Regions from separate parts of the Nocardioides marmoribigeumensis genome, predicted to be linked through region 2. Evidence: predicted binding sites of a transcription regulator. Region 2 holds the regulator's gene; each other region holds the start of a gene.
What was found. Region 2 encodes HrcA, which represses chaperone genes, less so after heat shock. Its sites were predicted from a motif close to TTGGCACTCGNNNNNNNCGAGTGCCAA; they were not measured.
Positions count from the first base shown of each region.

Region 1 (5,377 bases), 420 kb from region 2:
CCCGGCCGGCCTCGCTGCCGAGGCCCTGGACCAGCGCGTCCTCGAGCAGCAGCACCGTGTCGTCGTACCTGCGCTGGGTGCGCTCGGTGAACTCACCGGTCTCGAAGAGCAGGCGGCCGATCGACGGGACGGCGTAGGTGCGGAACAGCGCGAAGCTCAGCGCCTGGTTGAGGTCCCACGGGAACTCGTGGAGGAACGAGATCCGGTAGATCTCCTCGTGGTCCTCGACCGGGTCGAGCTCGGCGATGCGGGACAGCCAGTGGGCACGGGAGGTCACCCGCCCGAGTGTGCCCGAGGTGGTCGAGCTCGTCGAGACCACGCAGCCCCCCGACCCAGGAGGGTCGAGGGGCTGTGATCGCTGTGGGACGAGCCTCAGTGGCCGTGCCCGTGGCCGTGACCGGCCGCGGGAGCGTCGTCCTCGTCCTCGGGCTTGTCCACCACGAGGGTCTCGGTGGTGAGCAGCATGCCGGCGATCGACGCGGCGTTGACCAGCGCGGAGCGGGTCACCTTGACCGGGTCGAGGATGCCCTCGGCGAGCAGGTCGCCGTAGGTGTCGGTCGCACCGTTGTAGCCCGTGCCCGGGCCGGCCTCGCGGACCTTGGCGACGACGACGTAGCCGTTCTCGCCACCGTTCTCCGCGATCCAGCGCAGCGGCTCGTCGAGGGCCTTGCGGACGACCCGCACGCCCATCTGCTCGTCGCCGGTCAGGCCGAGGTCGCCCTCGAGCACCGCGGAGGCGTGGACCAGGGCGGAGCCACCACCGGGGATGATCCCCTCCTCGATCGCGGCGCGCGTCGCGGAGACGGCGTCCTCGATGCGGTGCTTCTTCTCCTTGAGCTCGACCTCGGTGGCCGCGCCGACCTTGACGACGCAGACGCCGCCGGCCAGCTTGGCGAGGCGCTCCTGGAGCTTCTCGCGGTCCCAGTCGGAGTCCGAGGCCTCGATCTCCTGCTTGATCTGCTGCACGCGGCCGGAGACCGCGGCGGCGTCGCCGCCACCGTCGACGATGGTGGTGTTGTCCTTGGTGACCACCACGCGGCGGGCGGTGCCCAGCACGTCGAGGCCGACCTGGTCGAGCTTGAGGCCGACCTCGGGGGCGACGACCTGGCCGCCGGTGAGGATCGCGACGTCCTGCATCATCGCCTTGCGGCGGTCACCGAACGCCGGCGACTTCACCGCGACGGCGTTGAACGTGCCGCGGATCTTGTTGACCACCAGGGTCGAGAGCGCCTCGCCCTCGACGTCCTCGGCCAGGATGAACAGCGGCTTGCCGGCCTGCATGACCTTCTCCAGCAGCGGGAGCAGGTCGGCGATCGCCGAGATCTTCCCCTGGTGCAGCAGGATGTAGGGGTCGTCGACGACGGCCTCCATGCGCTCGGCGTCGGTCACGAAGTAGGGCGAGATGTAGCCCTTGTCGAACTGCATGCCCTCGGTGAACTCGAGCTCGGTGCCCATGGTGTTGGACTCGTCGACGGTGATGACGCCGTCCTTGCCCACCTTGTCGAAGGCCTCGGCGAGCAGGTCGCCGATCAGCGGGTCGCGGCTCGACACGGTGGCCACGGCCGCCATGTCCTCGCGCGAGTCGACGTCGCGGGCGAGTTTCCGCAGCTCCTCACCGACGGCCTCGGCGGCCTGGTCGATGCCGCGCTTGAGACCCATCGGGTTGGCGCCGGCGGTCACCGCGTGGAGCCCGCGCTGGACCATGGCCTGCGCGAGCACGGTGGCCGTGGTGGTGCCGTCACCGGCGATGTCGTTGGTCTTGGTGGCGACCTCCTTGGTGAGCTGCGCACCGAGGTTCTCGAACGGGTCGTCGAGCTCCACCTCGCGCGCCACCGTGACGCCGTCGTTGGTGATCGTGGGGGCGCCCCACTTCTTGTCGAGGACGACGTAACGGCCCTTGGGGCCGAGCGTCACCTTGACGGTGTCCGCGAGCTTGTCCACGCCGCGGAGGAGGGCGCGGCGCGCGCCCTCGTCGAACTCCAGGATCTTCGGCATCGAAGAGTCACTGCCTTTCGGTCGGAAGGGTGGTGCAGGAAGACACCGCCCCGAGGGCCCGGAGGCCGCCCGGGGCGGTGTCGGTGAAGCTGGGTGGGCTGGCCCCGGTGGGGTCAGCCGACGATCGCGAGCACGTCGCGGGCGCTGAGGATGAGGTACTCCTCGCCGGAGTACTTGACCTCGGTGCCGCCGTACTTCGAGTAGATGACCTTGTCGCCGACCTTGATGTCGAGCGGGATGCGCTCGTCGCCGTCCTCGTTGAAGCGACCCGGGCCCACAGCGACGACCTCGCCCTCCTGGGGCTTCTCCTTCGCGGTGTCCGGGATGACCAGGCCAGAGGCGGTGGTCTGCTCGGCCTCGAGGGTCTTGACGAGGATCCGGTCCTCGAGCGGCTTGATGTTGACCGACACTGTCGTCGACCTCCACTTTCTCGTTCGTCGAGAGCTGTACGGAAGACTTCTCGCTCGGGGCCTCCGGACGCCGTCGCGGGGGTCGCCTGGACTGCCGAGCGATTCAGCACTCTCAGGGTGAGAGTGCCAACTCCGAAACTAGCCCGCGACTAGCACTCGGTCAAGTCGAGTGCCAACGTGTCTGCCCTGCGAGGATCCCCCCATGGACCTGGCCACCTTCGAGCGGCTCCGCTCCCCCGAGGGGCTGCGCGTGACCGCCCGCGCGGTGGCGCTGTACGCCGGCGGCGCGGACCCCGTGCGCGCCGGTGCCGCGCTGCGGCGCGAGACCGACCCCGAGCTCGCCGCGGCGGCGATGAGCCAGGCGGCGCTGCGGGCCGCGGCCCGGGCCAAGCTCGGTGAGAACGCCGACCGGCTGTGGTTCACCCCCGACGCGCTGGAGCAGTGCACGCGCGCCGAGGTGGCGGCCCATCGCGCGGCCCGGATCTCGTTCGCCTCGCCGTCATCGGTGGTCGACCTCGGCTGCGGCATCGGGGGCGACCTGATCGCCGTCGCCCGCAGGCTCGCCCCGTCCGGCACCCCCGTGGCCGGGGTCGAGCTCGACCCGGTGCGCGCGGCCATGGCGCAGGCCAACCTCGCGGCGCTCGGCCTGTCCGCAGCCGTCATGACCGGTGACGCCACGACGCTCGACCTCGCGCCGTTCGGCCTCGTCGTCGCCGACCCCGCGCGGCGCACCGGGCGGGGTCGCACGTTCGACCCCGACGCCTACGTCCCCCCGTGGTCCTGGGTCGAGCAGCTCCTGCAGCGCCCCAGCGTCGTCAAGGTCGCGCCCGGGATCCCGCACGACCGCGTGCCCGCCGGCGTCGAGGCCGAGTGGGTGAGCTTCCGGGGCGAGGTCAAGGAGGCGGCGCTGTGGTCCTCCCACCTGGCCACCACGGCCCGTCGGGCCACCGTGATCCAGCCCGGTGGGCTCGCGACGCTCACCGCCGAGGACGACCCGGGCCCGGCTGCGGTGGGCACCGGCCCGGTGTCGGACTACCTCTTCGAGCCCGACGGCGCGGTCATCCGGGCCGGTCTGGTCACCGCGGTCGCGGCCAGCCTCGGCGGCACGCTGGTCGACCCGCAGATCGCCTACGTCACCGCGCCCACGGCCGGCCACACGCCGTACGCCGTGGGCTACGAGGTCCTCGAGGAGCTGCCCTTCGCCGAGAAGCGGCTGCGCGCCGCGCTCCGCGAGCGTCACGTCGGCCGGCTCACGATCAAGAAGCGCGGCGTCGGGATCGTCCCCGAGCAGCTGCGCAAGAGGCTCGCGCTCTCCGGCGACCAGGAGGCGACCATCGTGGTCACCCGCGTCGCCGGCAAGGCGACGGTCCTCAGCGTCCGGCCGCTGCGGCCGTGACCCGAGGCCGCACGACCGTGCTCGCGGCGTACGACGGCGACGCCGACCGGGCCGAAAGTCGCTGGCCGGTCCCGAGGGCGCGCTGGGAGACTCGACCCATGCCCGTGACCACCGAGCACCTCCTCGGCTTCGCCCTCGCGGCGCTGGTGATCATCGCGATCCCCGGGCCGAGCGTGCTGTTCATCGTCGGGCGCGCCCTGTCCTACGGCCGCGGGGTCGCCCTGCTGACCGTCGCCGGCAACACCGCCGGCCTGGCGGTCGTGATGACGCTCGTGGCGTTCGGGCTCGGGGCCCTCGTGGCCGAGTCGGTCACCGTGTTCACCGTGCTCAAGCTGGCCGGCGCGGCGTACCTCGTCTGGCTCGGGGTCCAGGCCATCCGCCACGGCCGGTTCGCCGACGAGACCGGCGGTGTCGGCGCCCCTGCGCTGTCGCGGCGGACCGTGCTCCGCCAGGGCTTCGCGGTCGGGGCGACCAACCCCAAGGCGTTCGCGATGGCGGCTGCCGTCCTCCCCCAGTTCGTCTCGCGGGAGACCGGCGACGCGACCGTGCAGATGCTCGTCCTCGGCGCGATCGCGGTGACGATCGGCCTCCTCAGCGACGGGCTGTGGGCCGTCATCGCCTCGCGGTTGCGGGAGTGGTTCGCCTCCTCCCCGCGGCACGGGCGCCGCCTCAGCCTGGTCGGGGGCACCTCGATCATCGGGCTCGGGATCGCCCTCGCCGCGACCGGCCGACCCGAGTAGGAGACGTTCCGGCGCGGATGCAACCTTTCCCCTCCGCGGCGCGTCCTGGTGATGTCTCCCGCACCTCGCGGGAGGCTTCGAGGGACACGAGCGGAGACGCCGATGAGCGTGGACACCACACACGTCGCCGTGCCGCGCACGCACCTACCCGCGCAGAGGAGGGGGACGATGGGTGACCGCGCGCAGCGCGACGCCGAGTTCTCCGCGTACATGGAGGCGCGGCAGGCCAGCCTGCTCCGCACCGCCTACCTGATCAGCGGAGACCGGCACACGGCCGAGGACCTCGTCCAGACGGCCCTGGCCAAGCTCTACCTCGCGTGGGACCGCGTCGAGGACCGCGGGTCGCTCGACGGCTACGTCCGACGCGTGATCGTCAACGAGCACAACTCCTTGTGGCGGCGGCCGTTCAAGCGCCGCGAGCACGCCACCGACCAGGTGCCCGAGCAGGCCGCCCCCACCCCGTCGTCGTCGGCCGGTGGCCGCGACGAGGAGCTGTGGGACCTGGTGCAGACGCTCCCCCGCAAGCAACGCGCCGCCGTCGTGCTGCGCTACTACGAGGAGCTCTCCGAGGCCGAGACCGCCGAGGTGCTCGGCGTCAGCGTCGGCACCGTGAAGTCCCAGACCAGCCGCGCGCTCGCCGCGCTCCGCAGCCGCTCCGGCGACCTGTTCGACACCGCCGGCACCACCCAGGAGGACCGATGACCAGCCACGACGAGCAGCGGCTGGGCGACGCGCTGCGTCGCCGGGCCGACTCCACCGAGCCCCACCTGCTCTCCTTCGACGACGTCACGTCCCGCGCCGGCAGCATCCGACGTCGCCGGATCGCCACCGGGGTC
Region 1 covers NZ_JAVDYG010000001.1:3,619,849-3,625,225, reverse strand. Annotated here, with positions in the region: gene J2S63_RS17245 (oxygenase MpaB family protein) at 1-277, opposite strand, end outside; gene groL (chaperonin GroEL) at 373-1,995, opposite strand; gene groES (co-chaperone GroES) at 2,109-2,405, opposite strand; gene J2S63_RS17230 (THUMP-like domain-containing protein) at 2,608-3,801, shown strand; gene J2S63_RS17225 (LysE family translocator) at 3,900-4,541, shown strand; gene J2S63_RS17220 (SigE family RNA polymerase sigma factor) at 4,710-5,243, shown strand; gene J2S63_RS17215 (hypothetical protein) at 5,240-5,377, shown strand, end outside.
Region 1: a site for HrcA is predicted at 2,555-2,581, ahead of groES (co-chaperone GroES). Genes of this name have one in related genera too.

Region 2 (5,377 bases):
CCGACGGGCCCGGGCCCCGCGACGGAGGCGGCGGGGGTGGCGGTGGTGGGGGCGGAGGGCTGCCGGCGCCGGGAGGTGTCGTCATGACAAGAAATCTACTCGCAGCGGCCGCCGTTCAGCGGTCCTCGGGGCCCGCGGTCACGAAGTCGATCAGCTCCTCGACCCTGCCCAGGAAGGCGGGCTCGAGGTCCTGGAACGAGCGCACCTGCCCGAGGATCCGCTTCCAGGCCTGGGCGATGTCGGCCTGGGTGCGGTGCGGCCAGCCGAGGTGCATGCAGATGCCGTGCTTCCACTCCATCGAGCGCGGCACGACGGGCCACTTCTCCAGTCCGAGGCGCGCGGGCTTCACCGCCTGCCACACGTCGACGTAGGGGTGGCCGACCACGAGGACGTGCTTGCCGTGCGGCCCGCGCACGACCGCGTCGGCGATGCGGCTCTCCTTGGACCCGCGCACGAGGTGGTCGACGAGCACGCCGACGCGTCGCGACGGGCCGGGACCGAAGTCGGCCAGGTGGGAGGGGAGGTCGTCGACGCCGGCGAGGTACTCGACCACGACGCCCTCGACGCGCAGGTCGTCGCCCCAGACCTTCTCGACCAGCTCGGCGTCGTGGCGGCCCTCGACGAAGATCCGGCTGGCCCGGGCGACGCGCGCCTTGGCGCCCTGCACGGCGACCGAGCCGGACGCCGTACGCGTCGGCTGGGCGGGGCCGGTGCGCGAGGGCGGCCGCAGGATCACCGGCCGGCCCTCCAGCAGGAAGCCCGGGCCCAGGGGGAAGGTGCGGCGTCGACCGCGGCGGTCCTCCAGCGTGACGGTGTCGAGGTCGCGCTCGACGGCGACGATCTCGCCGCACCAGTCGGTGGTGACCTCCTCGACGACCAGGCCCTTGTCGGCCGCGACCTCGGTCGCACGGCCGCGGGCAGGGGCGCGCCAGTCGGTCTGGAGGACGTCGTTGCCGTAGCGGGGGGAGGTCACCGAGGAACGCTAGCCCGGCGCTCAGAGCACAGGCAGGCGACGCGCGGAGCGCGGGAGGTGCTCGTAGCCGAGGCGTACGGCGGTCGCGACCGCCTCGGGCGGGAACGGCCAGTCCTCGTGGGCGAGCGCGTCCTCGAGGGAGACCCCCTGACCGGCCAGGTGGTGGATCGTCTCGGCGACGATGCCGGTGTCGGCGCGCTGCCCGTGCAGGAAGTCCTGGTCTACCACGGCCCCGTGACCCGGCACCACGACCGTGTCGGGCGTCGTCATCTGCCCGACGAGCTCGAGGGTCACCGGCCACTCCAGCGGCCAGCTGTCGACGCCGTACACCGGGGGAGCGCTCTCCTCGAGCAGGTCCCCGGCCACGAGCACGTCGGCGTCGGGGACGCGGACCACGACGTCGCCGTCGGTGTGGCCACGCCCGCAGTGGACCAGCTCGACGTAGCGGTCGCCGAGGTCGAGCGCCCGGACCGAGGAGAACGTCGTGCCCGGCAGGACGAGCCGGCTGGACTCGACCGCCTCGACGTCGGGGTCGTCGCGGGGGAGGTCGTCGAGGACGCGCTCGCGGGAGGCCGGCATGCCGGCCACCGCCGCCTCGTGGGCCATCAGGTCGGCCTCGGGGAACTCCTCGGTGACGACGGCGTTGCCCAGCACGTGGTCCCAGTGGGCGTGGGTGTTGAGCACCGCCACCAGGGGAGCGGTGCTGACCCGCCGGAGCCGGTCGAGCATGGCGCGCGCGGCGCGCTCGGAGCCGTGGGTGTCGACCAGCAGCAGGCCGCGGTCGCCGAGCACGGCGGTCACGTTGAGGTCGAGCCACTCGTGGCGGGCGACCCAGACCCGGTCGGCCACCTCGCGGAACTCCTCGGTGCGCGCGCTCATGCCGGCGACTCTACGGCCTTGTAGACTTGGCACTCGTCGAGCGGGAGTGCCAGACGGCACGAGACACGAGGCACGAGACCGGCGGGAGGCGCTGATGGTCGAGGACCGCAAGCTCGCCGTCCTGCGAGCGATCGTGGAGGACTACGTCTCCACCCACGAGCCGGTGGGCTCCAAGACGCTGGTCGAGCGTCACCGTCTCGGCGTCTCCCCGGCCACGGTGCGCAACGACATGGCCGCGCTGGAGGAGGAGGGCCTTATCGCCCAGCCCCACACCAGCGCCGGCCGCATCCCCACCGAGAAGGGCTACCGCCTCTTCGTCGACCGGCTCAGCGAGGTCAAGCCGCTCAGCGCAGCCGAGCGCCGGGCGATCACGACGATCCTGCAGGGCGCGGTGGACCTCGACGACGTGGTGGCGCGCTCGGTGCGGCTGCTGGCGCAGCTGACCCGGCAGGTCGCGGTCGTGCAGTACCCCACCCTCTCGCGGTCGACCGTGCGTCACGTCGAGCTGGTGCTGCTCACCACCACCCGGATGCTCGTGGTGCTGATCCTCTCCACCGGCAGGGTGGAGCAGCGGGTGGTCGAGCTGCCCGACACCCTCGACGACGACAGCCTCGCGCTCGTGCGCCAGGCGGTGCTCCGCTCGACGGTGGGCGAGCGCATCGTCGACGCCGTCGACAAGGTCGCCGCCCTTCCGGACCAGTTCCCCGCCGGGCAGCGCGCGCTGATGAGCATGCTGGTCGCCGCGCTGATCGAGGCGATGTCGGACCACCGCTCCGACGAGCGCGTCGTCGTGGGCGGCACCGCCAACCTCGCGCGCTACGGCGAGGGCCTCAACCTGTCCATCCAGCCGCTGCTCGAGGCGCTGGAGGAGCACGTGCTCCTGCTCAAGATCCTCGGCGAGACCACCTCGCCGTCCACCCTCACCGTGCGCATCGGCTCCGAGGTGGCGCACGAGGGGTTCTCGACCACGTCGGTGGTGACCACCGGCTACGGCCCCGGCGAGGAGGCCCTCGGCACGCTGGGCGTGCTGGGTCCCCTGCGCATGGACTACCCCGGCGCGATGGCGAGCGTGAGGGCCGTCGCGCAGTACCTCTCCAAGATCCTCGACGACAACTGATCGACCGCATCGACCCGATCGCTGACAAGGAACCACGTGAGCCAAGACCCGTACGAGATCCTCGGTGTGTCCAAGGACGCCGACGCCGAGACGATCAAGAAGGCCTACCGCAGGTTGGCCCGTCAGCTGCACCCGGACGTCAACCCCGACCCCGCCACCCAGGAGCGGTTCAAGGACGTCACCCGGGCCTACGAGGTCCTCAGCGACCCCGACAAGCGGCGTCAGTACGACATGGGTGGCGACGTCTTCGGTGGCTTCGCCGGCGGTGCCGGTGCCGGCTTCTCGTTCAGCGACATCATGGACGCCTTCTTCGGCGGTGCCGGCGCCGGCGCCGCGGCGGGCGGCCGTGGCCCGCGACCGCGTGTGCGCCGCGGCCAGGACGCGCTGATCAACCTCGACGTCGACCTCGCCGAGGCCGCGTTCGGGACCACCCGTGAGCTCAAGGTCGACACGGCCGTGCTGTGCACCACCTGTCACGGCAGTGGTGCGTCCCCGGGCACGGCGCCGCGCGCCTGCGAGACCTGCCAGGGCCGCGGCGAGACCTTCCACGTGCAGCGCTCGTTCCTGGGCGAGGTGCGCACGATGCGTCCGTGCGCGGCGTGCCGCGGCTACGGCCAGATCATCCCCGAGCCGTGCCGCGAGTGCGCCGGTGACGGCCGGGTGCGCTCGCGCCGCAGCCTCACCGTCAAGATCCCCGCGGGCGTCGACGACGGCACCCGCGTCCAGCTCGCCGAGCAGGGCGAGATCGGTCCCGGTGGCGGTCCGGCGGGCGACCTCTACGTCGAGCTGCGGGTGCGCCCCCACGACGTGTTCGTGCGCAAGGGCCGCGACCTGCACTGCGTGGTGGAGGTGCCGATGACCGCCGCCGCCCTCGGCGCCACGATCACCCTGCCCACGCTCGAGTCCGACCTCTCCGCAGCCGCGGCCGACGAGGCCGGCCTCGGCACGCCCGACGCCGAGGTGGCGGTCGACATCAAGGCAGGCACCCAGTCCGGCACCGACGTGGTCATCGAGGGCCGTGGCGTCCCGTCGCTGCGGGGCACCGGCCGTGGCGACATCGTCGTGCGGATCGTCGTCCTCACCCCCACCCGGCTCGACGAGCGCCAGCACGAGCTGCTGAGCGAGCTCGCCACGCTCCGGGGCGAGGAGAAGGCCTCGGGGCAGGTCACCGGTCCGCACCACAAGGGCATGTTCGGCCGGCTGCGCGACGCCTTCGGCCCGCGCCCCTGATGGACCTCCACGGCCTGCCCGTCTTCCTCCTGGAGGGGGCGGCCTCGGTGGCCGAGGGCGACTCGGTCGTCCTCGACGGCCCGGAGGGCCACCACGCGGCGGTCGTGCGCCGTCTCGCGGTGGGTGAGGGCCTCGTGCTCACCGACGGCGCCGGGACCCGGTTGGTGGGGACGGTCGCCGCCGTGGCCAAGCGCTCGCTGACGGTCGAGGTCTCGGCCGCGCGCTCGGTGCCCCGTCCCACGCCGTCGGTCACCGTCGTGCAGGCCGTGCCCAAGGGGGAGCGGGGCGAGCTGGCCGTCGAGCTGCTCACCGAGGTCGGCGCCGACGTCGTCGTCCCCTTCGCCGCCGAGCGGTCGATCGGCCGGTGGCGCGGCGAGCGGGTGGCCAGGTCGCTGGAGAAGTGGCGGTCCACCGCCCGCGAGGCGGCCAAGCAGTCGCGACGGGCCTGGTGGCCCGCGGTCACCGAGCCCGCGGGCCTCGACGAGGTCTGCGACCGGGTCCGCTCGGCGGGGCTGGCCCTCGTGCTCCACGAGGGCGGGGGAGCGCCCCTGGCCTCGGTCGTCCCGCAGGCCGGCCTCCCCGAGGACCTCCTGCTCGTGGTCGGGCCCGAGGGCGGCCTGTCCGACGCGGAGGTGGAGGTGCTGCGCTCGGCCGGCGCGGCCGTCGTACGCCTGGGTGAGGAGGTGCTGCGCACCTCCACCGCCGGCGCCGCCGCCACCGCGGCCCTCCTCGCGCACACCCCCCGCTGGGGCGCCCCGCCCCCCGAGCTGTAGATCGGAGTTCCGGTCGGGGACAGCGGGCGTCAGCCGACGGTGATCCGCTTGGTGTCCTCCGGCTCCTTGCGCCCCGACTCGCCGCCGGACATGTCGGCGTCGTAGACCCGGATGACGTAGTCGCCCGGCTGCACCTTCGGGATCGTGAAGGAGTACGGCGACAAGGTGCAGCACTCCTGCGCCATCCCGGCGCCGTCGGCCACGACGTGGCCGTCCGGGGACAGCAGCTGCCAGGCGACGGTGGCCTCGAAGAACGCGCCGCGACCGGTCACCTCCACGCCGCCGGCCCGGACGGTGTCGCCGTCCTGCGGCGAGGTGATCCAGACCGAGGCGGACGTGCTCGTCTCGTCGTCGTTGGCCAGGGGCTCGGAGGCGGGGACGCCCATCACCTGGTCGGTGTGCCTC
Region 2 covers NZ_JAVDYG010000001.1:4,041,859-4,047,235, forward strand. Annotated here, with positions in the region: gene J2S63_RS19275 (DUF4870 domain-containing protein) at 1-85, opposite strand, end outside; gene J2S63_RS19280 (DUF3097 domain-containing protein) at 116-973, opposite strand; gene J2S63_RS19285 (MBL fold metallo-hydrolase) at 995-1,852, opposite strand; gene hrcA (heat-inducible transcriptional repressor HrcA) at 1,947-2,969, shown strand; gene dnaJ (molecular chaperone DnaJ) at 3,006-4,199, shown strand; gene J2S63_RS19300 (16S rRNA (uracil(1498)-N(3))-methyltransferase) at 4,199-4,972, shown strand; gene J2S63_RS19305 (Gmad2 immunoglobulin-like domain-containing protein) at 5,002-5,377, opposite strand, start outside.

Region 3 (5,377 bases), 2.8 Mb from region 2:
TCAGCACCATCGCCGGGGTCACCGTCGGGGGCACGTACGCCGGCGGCCGCGCCCCGAAGCACTGTGACCGGATGAAGACCCAGCCTCTGCCCGCAACTCGTCCGTACAGGTCCCACGAGCGATCTACAGGGTTGGGGCACACAAGGGCAGCCCCACAGTCGTCAAGCGCCGTTACACCGTTGGCCGCGCCTGGGCACGGCCAACGCCATTCGTAGTCGAGGTATGGCGAGGAGTCATCGCCAACTTGCAGCGGCGATCCAGAGCCACCGACGTTGGTTCCGTCAACCGTGCATTTACCAGGAACGGCCAGTCCCCCGAGACCTGCGACCACATCAGCGCCACAGCTCTCTTCTGCGATAGCGGGCCGCGCCGTGGACCCCAGCACCAGAACCGCTAGCGCTAAAACACGCGCGATCACGAGACGCCCACGATCTGCGCCACCGACCAAGAGCCACCCCTCAGTACAAGATCGAAGGTGTACGACGTCCGGTTGGCCCGCACGTTCTTCCGCTTACCTGAAGGAAAGACGACCTGGAGATCATCGACGTTGATGAGTGCTCGAACTTGTCGATGCCCTGCTGCAGACGGCAACTCTTCCATCGAGTCGATGACCCAATGACCACCCTCATAGCGACGGCCGGCCTCATTCATGTTCCTCACGATGCGGAAGATGAGTCGACAGGTCTTGCACTGCGCCTCACTGCGACGTGCCATTTCCGCGGAGTCAAGATTGTCGCTTGTGTAGTTGATCAGCGAGACGTAGTAGCGCACGAACGCCTTGGCGGCCGCGGGAGTGGTGCCCTTCGCGGCGGCAGGAAGCGTGGGCGGCCCGGAGGGTGCGGCACTGCTGGTGGGGCTGCTCGACGCCGAGGGCGGCGGAGCGGCGGCGGGCGGGTCGTCGCTGCAGGCGGCGAGCACGGGGAGCGCGAGGACCGCGGCGGCCGCGAGGCCACCGACCCTGCTCACCTGCACCATGACGCTGCTCGTCCCCCCGAACGACGTTGACTGGACCTGACCCGGACGAACCGGACATCGGCAACTTACCCGAGCTCGGCCCGACTCACCCGCTCGGTCTCACGACCCTTGTGGAGAAGCGCCGCGAGGGGCCCGGCCGGAGCCGGACCCCTCGCGGGTCGTACAGGGAGTGGCGTGGATCAGAAGTCCATGCCGCCCATGCCGCCGTCGCCACCGGGCATGGCCGGGGTCTTCTCCGGCTTGTCGGCCACGACGGCCTCGGTGGTGAGGAACAGCGCCGCGATGGACGCCGCGTTCTGCAGCGCCGACCGGGTCACCTTGGCCGGGTCGAGGATGCCCTCGGCGATCATGTCGACGTACTCGCCGGTCGCCGCGTTGAGGCCGTTGCCCGCGGTGAGCGAGCGGACCTTCTCCACGACGACGCCGCCCTCGAGGCCGGCGTTGACCGCGATCTGCTTGAGCGGGGCCTCGGCGGCCTTGAGCACGATGTTCGCGCCCGTGGCCTCGTCACCCTCGAGCTCGAGCTTCTCGAACGCCGCGGTGGTCGCCTGGATCAGCGCGACGCCGCCACCGGCGACGATGCCCTCCTCGACGGCCGCCTTCGCGTTGCGAACGGCGTCCTCGATGCGGTGCTTGCGCTCCTTGAGCTCGACCTCGGTGGCCGCGCCGACCTTGATCACCGCAACGCCGCCGGCCAGCTTGGCCAGGCGCTCCTGCAGCTTCTCGCGGTCGTAGTCGGAGTCGCTCTTCTCGATCTCGGCACGGATCTGGTTGACCCGACCCTGGATCTGGTCGCCGTCGCCGGCGCCCTCCACGATCGTGGTCTCGTCCTTGGTGAGGACGACCTTGCGCGCCTGGCCGAGCAGCTCGAGGCCGGTGTTCTCCAGCTTGAGACCCACGTCCTCGCTGATCACCTGGCCACCGGTCAGGATCGCGATGTCCTGCAGCATGGCCTTGCGGCGGTCACCGAAGCCCGGCGCCTTGACCGCGGCGGACTTGAAGGTGCCGCGGATCTTGTTGACGACCAGGGTGGCCAGGGCCTCGCCCTCAACGTCCTCGGCGATGATCAGCAGCGGCTTGCCGCCCTGCATGACCTTCTCCAGGACCGGGAGCATGTCCTTGACGTTGGAGATCTTCTGGTTGGCGACCAGGATGTAGGGGTCCTCGAGGACCGTCTCCATGCGCTCCGGGTCGGTCATGAAGTACTGCGAGATGTAGCCCTTGTCGAACCGCATCCCCTCGGTCAGCTCCAGGTCGAGGCCGAACGTGTTCGACTCCTCGACGGTGATGACGCCTTCCTTGCCGACCTTGTCCATGGCCTCGGCGATGATCTCGCCGACCTGGGTGTCAGCGGCGGAGATCGAGGCGGTGGAGGCGATCTGCTCCTTGGTCTCGACGTCCTTGGCCATCTCGAGCAGCTGCGAGGACACGGCCTCAACGGCCTTCTCGATGCCGCGCTTCAGCGCGATCGGGTTGGCGCCGGCCGCGACGTTGCGCAGGCCCTCGCGGACCATCGCCTGGGCCAGGACGGTCGCCGTCGTCGTGCCGTCACCGGCGACGTCGTCGGTCTTCTTGGCGACCTCCTTGACCAGCTCGGCGCCGATCTTCTCGTAGGGGTCCTCCAGCTCGATCTCCTTGGCGATCGAGACGCCGTCGTTGGTGATCGTGGGGGCGCCCCACTTCTTCTCCAGGACGACGTTGCGACCCTTGGGGCCGAGAGTCACCTTGACCGCGTCGGCGAGCGTGTTCATGCCACGCTCGAGACCGCGGCGGGCCTCTTCGTTGAAAGCAATCAGCTTCGACATACTCCTGCGGTTCCTCACGCTGAGAGTCGGGGTGGGAGACGTAGCCGCCCGCGACGGCCGACCCGGCTGCCCGACGGACCCTTCCCGCCGGCGCTTCGGGCCTCAACCACGAATCCCCATTGTCACTCTCGGGTCGAGAGTGCCAACTCATGTTTAGCACTCGGCACCCACGAGTGCAAGAACGCGCCGACCGTCCGGGAACGCCCACCTGACCTGCGCGGACCTGCCGCTGGGCCGTCGTGCGAGGAGCGCGGTCTAGACCGAGGTGGGGAGCCTGCGCAACTCGTTGCGCCCCCCGATCGCACGCGCCTAACCTGAGGGCACCTCGTGGGTGCGACGGGGTTTGGCCGGAGACGCGCAAGCGTCTCCGGCCGTTTACGTTCTCGGGCCGTCCGCGAGGGCGCGCAGCAGCCTCATGACGCCGTCGGGACCGTCGACCACCAGGTCGGCGTGCTCGACCAGCGCGCGCTGCTCCTCCGAGCCGGAGCACACCAGCAGGCCCGGCAGCCCGTCCTCGCGCAGCTCCTCCACCGCGGCGAAGCCCGGGAGGTCGCCGAGGTCGTCGCCGACGAACACGACGGCTGAGGGCCGGTGCTCCTCGACCAGCTCGCGGACCACCGCGCCCTTGTCCATCCCCGGGGCCCGGACCTCGACGACCATGCGGCCGGGCTCGAGGGCCAGGTCGAGCTCGGCGGCCACGGGCGCGAGCGCCTCCGCGAGCCGGCCGGCCGCCGGGGTCGCGTCGTCCAGGGAGCGGGTGTGGACCGCGACCGCGAGCCCCTTGTCCTCCACGCGGGCGTCCGGGGCGTCGGCGTCGTCGAGCAGGTCGGGCAGCCGGTCGCGCAGCTCGTCGAGCCCTGGCGCTGCCTCGGGGGTCTCGACCTCGCCGGTCTCGCCGTCCCAGCGCTCGGCGCCGTACTGACCACGCACGAGCACCCAGCCGCCACTGTCCTCCAGCCGCGTGGCGAGGAGCTCGAGGCCGCCGAGCACGATGACGTCGCGGGCCGGGCGGCCGGTCACGATCGCGATGCCGAGCACCCGCGCACCGAGGGCCGCCAGCACCTCGGGGCCGTCGGGGTGGATCCGCGCCTGGGACGGGTCGTCCACGATGCGGGCGAGAGTGCCGTCGAAGTCGAGGCAGACCAGGCACCGCCCTAACCCGTCGAGGACCGCGTCCCAGCGCTCGTCGGCGTGCTCGGAGGCGGGCTCTGCGAAGGACGGGGCGCTCACGCTCCCAGCATGACTCAGGCGAAGTCGGCGGTGAGCACCACGGTCAGGCGGTCCATGCTCATCGGGTCCTCGGCCGGGATGATCCGGGCGATGCCGAGGTCCTTGCCGAGCAGGTGGGCGGCGGCCTTGAGCTGCGGCGGGTAGTAGACCGTCGTCGCCGGGATCGTGCCGACCCAGTTGTCGGTGGTCACCAGCTGCCACCCGGCGGCGGTGATGCGGGCGCCCGTGGCGCCGGCGAGGCCGGTGACGTTGGTGTTGTTGTAGACCTCGACGTAGACGTCGGTGCGCTTGACCACGGGCTTGACCTTCTTGGCCACGATCGTGGTCTGCGGCTCGACGCGCGCCGGCGCGTCGACCAGGGCGGCCTCGCGGCGCTGCTGCTCGCGGGTGCCGTCGGTGGCGACGAAGGCCGCACCGGCGAGCGTCACCGCGGCGGCGGCCATGAGGGCGATCGGGGAGGACATCGCGAAGCCCTGGTCGGGACGCGGCCTGCGGCGGGCCTCGGCCCGAGCGGCCCGGGCGCGCGCCCGTGAGGCGCTGAGCGGCTCCACCTCAGACCTCGATGCCGAGACGGCGCGCGGAGCGGGCACGCTGGCGCGCGGCGCGGAGGCGACGCAGGCGGCGGACCAGCAGCGGGTCGTGCTCGAGCGCCTCCGGACGGTCGATGAGGGCGTTGAGCACCTGGTAGTAGCGGGTGCTGGACATGTCGAACTGGTCGCGGATCGCCTGCTCCTTGGCGCCGGCGTACTTCCACCAGTGACGCTCGAACTCGAGCACCGCCTGGTCCCGGTCCGACAGCTCGGCCGACGTCACCGGGTCGTGGAGGCTGTTGGCGTTCGCGCTGTCCATGCGCGTCATGCTAATGACGAACCACAACGATGTCATTCAGCCCACGCCGGGCCGGGGTGGGCAGCTGGTTCCTCACCCCCAGGGAGACGTGGTGCGGGGCGCCTAGGGTGAGGACATGACCTCCACGCGCACCCAGGGCGACCACGACCTGGTCGTGGTCGCCAACCGGCTCCCGGTCGACCGGGTGGTGGGCGAGGACGGCGAGACCACGTGGCGCCGCTCCCCCGGCGGGCTCGTGACGGCGCTCGAGCCGATCATCCAGCAGTACGACGGGGCGTGGGTCGGCTGGGACGGAGGGTCCGACGGCCCCGAGGAGCCCCTGGAGCAGGGCGGGATGCACCTCTTCCCCGTGGCCCTGTCCCCGCAGGAGATCGAGGAGTTCTACGAAGGCTTCTCCAACGGCACCCTGTGGCCGCTCTACCACGACGTGGTCGCCAAGCCCGGGTTCCACCGGGAGTGGTGGGACTCCTACGTCACGGTCAACCGGCGCTTCGCCGAGCGGGCCGCGGCGGAGGCCG
Region 3 covers NZ_JAVDYG010000001.1:1,212,209-1,217,585, forward strand. Annotated here, with positions in the region: gene J2S63_RS05860 (hypothetical protein) at 1-22, opposite strand, end outside; gene J2S63_RS05865 (DUF6318 family protein) at 415-975, opposite strand; gene groL (chaperonin GroEL) at 1,155-2,780, opposite strand; gene otsB (trehalose-phosphatase) at 3,156-4,010, opposite strand; gene J2S63_RS05880 (LytR C-terminal domain-containing protein) at 4,025-4,561, opposite strand; gene J2S63_RS05885 (DUF3263 domain-containing protein) at 4,563-4,859, opposite strand; gene J2S63_RS05890 (alpha,alpha-trehalose-phosphate synthase (UDP-forming)) at 4,975-5,377, shown strand, end outside.
Region 3: a site for HrcA is predicted at 2,934-2,960, ahead of groL (chaperonin GroEL). Genes of this name have one in related genera too.